DNA from 2 places in the Bacillus sp. K7 genome. Region 2 is predicted to be linked to the other one. Evidence: predicted binding sites of a transcription regulator. Region 2 holds the regulator's gene; the other holds the start of a gene.
What was found. Region 2 encodes LexA, which represses DNA repair genes until DNA is damaged. Its sites were predicted from a motif close to CGAACATATGTTCG; they were not measured.

Region 1: a site for LexA is predicted at 855-868, ahead of M1D98_RS11440 (DNA polymerase IV). Genes of this name have one in related genera too.

What each region holds. Positions count from the first base shown of each region.
Region 1 covers NZ_CP096406.1:2,241,640-2,244,051, reverse strand. Annotated here, with positions in the region: gene M1D98_RS11450 (MDR family MFS transporter) at 1-79, opposite strand, end outside; gene M1D98_RS11445 (YqzH family protein) at 539-745, opposite strand; gene M1D98_RS11440 (DNA polymerase IV) at 913-2,151, shown strand; gene M1D98_RS11435 (YolD-like family protein) at 2,148-2,412, shown strand, end outside.
Region 2 covers NZ_CP096406.1:1,841,142-1,843,553, forward strand. Annotated here, with positions in the region: gene M1D98_RS09375 (hypothetical protein) at 2-421, shown strand; gene lexA (transcriptional repressor LexA) at 806-1,423, opposite strand; gene yneA (cell division suppressor protein YneA) at 1,572-1,889, shown strand; gene M1D98_RS09390 (YneB family resolvase-like protein) at 1,908-2,412, shown strand, end outside.

The DNA.
Region 1 (2,412 bases), 400 kb from region 2:
TCGATGTTGCCATTCGGCCGAAAATGGTTCCGATGATAATTGTCCAGCTGATGGGGTGGATATCTTTCCATTTCTTCATGAATCGTATTCTCTCCTGTATGTAAGATCATTTTCTATCATATATGAAAAAATTTCCTTATCCAATGGAACATTCAAAATATTTTCTTTTTCATATGAAAACATATCTTATCGCTGTCGGAGTGTACATCGTTGAAATGGCGGCTGAAGCGTTGAGAAGGAACATGCCAATATATCCGATGCTTAGTTATGGTAGTGAAAGCACATTATGTAATGTAATTGATGCTGGAATACGGGGGCATTTCAAAGCTTCGGCAGGCCGTGGAACTAAACGGGTGTCTGGTTGAATAGGAGAGGCGATGGCATTGATTCAGGTGACACTGGATAGACTCTTTCTGCATGATGGCAAAACGATTGTTTGTTATCACGGCGGTGTTTTCAAAGAAAAGCCGCATAGCGGCTGAAAGAGCGGATAGTCCGATTCGGGGCGCTGTGCACCTCTGTTTCTTTTCGCCCATGGTTAAGAGAACAGCCCTTGGTTTGTGACATAGTCATAAATGATATCTTCTATATGCGCATGCAGATCCTCATCGGGCTCTTCATTCCGTCTCTCTTCCAAGGCTGCTTTCAGGCTTTGTTTTTCATACGGGCTTAATGGATCTATGGCAACATTTCGGCCGTATTGGCGCAGTGCCTGTCCCATCATTTTCTCGACAAATTTCTCCATTATGACTCTCCTATCTTTATGCTTCGCTTTTATTCTACTAAATGTTTTTCTTCTCTCACACCCTTGGATCATATTTTCTGTCAGACAAGAATCATTTACCAGTATAAACCGAACGTACTTTCGCATATAATAGAAAAACGAACATAAGTTCTTTTTTAGAGGTGTGTATGATGAAAGAAAAAGTGATTTTTCTCGTTGACATGCAATCGTTTTATGCATCTGTAGAGAAAGCGGAAAATCCACATTTGAAAAATAGGCCCGTCATTGTGTCGGGTGACCCTGAAAAAAGGGGAGGAGTCGTATTGGCTGCCTGCCCGCTGGCAAAACAAACGGGGGTCGCGAATGCATCGCGTTTGTGGGAGGCGCAGGAAAAGTGCCCTGAAGCTATTGTGCTCCGGCCCCGTATGCAGCGGTATATTGATGTATCACTCCAAATTACGGCGATTCTAGAGGAATATACAGACCTTGTGGAACCGTATTCCATTGATGAGCAATTCATGGACATTACAGGCAGCCAGAAGCTGTTTGGGGCGCCGGAGGAGATCGCGAAAAGCATTCAGGGCAGAATCATGCGGGAGATCGGCGTTTATGCGCGGGTCGGAATCGGCTCTAATAAAGCGCTGGCCAAAATCGCGTGCGACAATTTTGCCAAAAAGAATAAGAACGGTATTTTTACCTTAACGAAAGAAAATATGAAAACCGACATGTGGCCGCTTCCGGTGGGCAGCATGTTTGGCGTTGGGAGCCGAATGAAGCATCACTTAAACCGGATGGGCATCAGCACGATCGGCGGGCTCGCGTCTTTTCCGCTCGAACTTTTAAAAAAGAAATGGGGCATTAACGGCCACGTGCTGTGGATGACAGCGAACGGGATCGACTATTCTCCTGTGTCAACTTCATCTCTGGACGGGCAAAAGGCGATAGGCCATGGAATGACTCTCCCGAGAGACTACGAACACTTTGACAAAGAAATCAAGGTCGTGCTGCTGGAACTGAGTGAAGAAGTGTGCAGGCGAAGCCGAAACGCCGGGGCAATGGGGCAGACGGTGTCAGTAAGCTGCCGGGGTGCTGATTTTGATTGGCCGACGGGCTTCAACCGGCAAGTGAAGCTGGCGGAGCCGACTAATTCCACCCAGGATGTATATGAGGCCGTATGCCGGCTGTTTCTTACGTTTTGGGACGGGAAGCCTGTCCGCCGCCTCGGGGTCAATTTGTCTCAGCTCTCCTCTGATGACATATGGCAGCTCAATTTATTTCAGGATGATGCAAAGAAAATGAGCCTTGGCTATGTGATGGATGGCATTAAAAGCCGGTTCGGCGATACAGCCATCATCAGGGCGGCGTCACTGACAGCGGCAGGCCAGGCATTTGAACGCGCGGCTAAAATAGGAGGGCATTATAAATGAACGACCATTTAAAAAGAGGCAACATGCTGTGGGAAGGGAGCAGGATGTTTCTGCCGGAACATAAACAAAGCCTGCTTGAGAGAAAGCGCCATAAACAAAAGCTGCAAAAGCCGATTCTTGATTCTGATAAGCTGGAGGAAATGAATCAAACGCTTTGCGCCGCGATGGAGTTTGCTCAGAATGTCACTGTCAGCTGCTTCCAGGACGGTGAAATCGTCCGCCGCACCGGGAAAATCTGCCGGTATGAAGAGTTTGAAAAAA
Region 2 (2,412 bases):
AATGAAAATAGTGGTTTTAACGGCAGTTTTGGCGTGTTTTTTAGGCATTTGTACACATGCGTCAGCATTAGAGTTTGATCACAAAACCGATTTTACTTTAAATGACAACACTAAGTCGTTTGTTTTGGAAAACATAAGTGATGTTCCGGCTATCGAGTATTTTTTAGGCTATCAGTTTACGATCTTGGGAGCTAAAAGTTGTTCGGTTGAGTTTAAACTTCAACGGATGGGACTTACCGGGCAATATACCACGCTGAGCACGAAACAATTCAGAGGCAACTGGTTTGATTTTAGTGCTCAAGATAAGATTTCAATTGATCCATTTCATCGATACCGTATCTTTGCAGAAGAACATTCGGAAAACTGTACAAACGTTCGGGTAAAAGGGAGTTATGGTATTCAATATTTTCATTTTGATTGAAGCTCATGATCATAAGGTGAGCTGTTTTTTTACATTAAAAAGAACTAACTAAACTATGTGCTAAATTTTCATATTAATTTAATCGCCGCGCTCACTCGATAATATCTGAGGCCATATCATTCCCCGACCTAAACATAAAACATTTTTAAGCAGATTACGTCTATATTTGATAGACAGCATTTTGATAAAAAGTTTCCTGAAGGAAAGAATATTTCTTGACTTCAACAATCAATTGATGGATAATTGTGGTGTAAACATGATGTTCTTTTTCCTCCTATTCAGGCTCGCACCTAAAATTCAGGGCGAGCCTGCTTTTTTTTATACAAGAAACCCCCTCTTCATCGAGGAAGAGAGGGTTATTTCATCATTTGATAGTTCAATAGATTAATGGACGGTTCTGAACACGCCAATCACTTTCCCTAGAATGCTGACATTCTGTAGGATGATCGGTGCCATCGTTGGGTTTTCAGGCTGTAAGCGAATGTGAGTATCCTCTTTATAGAAACGTTTTACCGTAGCCTCATCATCTTCTGTCATCGCAACGACAATTTCCCCGTTGTTCGCTGTGTTTTGCTGTTTAACGATGACATAATCCCTATCGAGAATACCTGCATCAATCATACTGTCTCCCATAATCTCAAGCATAAACACATGCTCGTCTGGGGGAACCATACGGTCGGGAAGCGGAAAATATTCTTCAATATTTTCTACTGCTGTAATAGGAGATCCCGCCGTGACTTTCCCGATGACCGGTACATTAACGACCTGGCTTTGCGGAATGTCTACTTCTTCATCAAGAATTTCTATTGCTCTTGGTTTTGTCGGATCTCGTCTGATCAGCCCTTTTGTTTCCAAACGGGCCAAGTGGCCGTGGACAGTTGAGCTGGACGCAAGCCCGACAGCCTCTCCGATCTCTCTTACGGAAGGCGGATATCCTTTTGATTTAACCTCTGCTTTAATGAAACTGAGGATATCAAGTTGCCTTTTTGATAGCTTCGTCATTTTTCGCACCTCAAAACGTCGATTTTAAGAAGATTATAGCATGATTTTCCTGACAGTACAAACATAGGTTCGAAAAAACAATTGACAGAAACATTTGTTCGTATATACTGAAATTATAAAAAGCGAACAAACATTCCTGTCGGAGGTTATGATCATGGGTAAAGAATCTATTATTTTTGTCGGTCTGTTCACAGTGATTTTGAGCGCGGTTATCCTTTTGCTGTCATATTCAAGCAGCGGCCAGGAGCTTAATCAGTATGTTAAAATAGAAGTCCAGCAAGGCGATACACTTTGGTCTATAGCTGACCAGGTAACAGATAAAAAGAAAATGAACAAACAAGATTTTATTGAATGGGTAGCTGATAAAAATTATCTTCAGACGACTGATATCCAGCCGGGAGATGAATTGGTGATTCCGTTGAAAAAAAAGCATCAGGATGCATATGAATTGGCAACTGTAAGATAGAGAGGAAAGATAGAAAAAATGAAAGCACTCATTTATGCCCGCGTAAGCACAAATAAAGAACAGCAGGAGACGTCATTAAAGCGGCAGGAGGAGGAGCTTACGGCCATTGCGGCCGAGAACGGCATGGAAGTCGTCAAAGTGATTTCCGAAAAAGCAAGCGGATATGAAATGGATCGGGATGGTGTATTTGGGCTGCTTGATGAGATCAAGAATTCTGAAATTGATGTCATTTTGGTTCAGGATGAGACTAGGCTCGGACGGGGAAATGCAAAAATCGCACTGCTTCATTGCATCTATAGAGAAGGTGTGAAAGTCTATACAACCGCTCATAAAGGCGAACTGGAGTTATCGGAGGCTGATTCGATGGTGCTGGAGATCGTCAGCATTGTGGAAGAGTACCAGCGGAAAATTCACAACATGAAAATCAAACGGGGCATGAAACGTGCAGTGAAAAACGGTTTTAAACCGCAAAAAAACCTGAAAAAACAACATGAAAACAGCGGAAAAGAAAGAATAGAGGTGC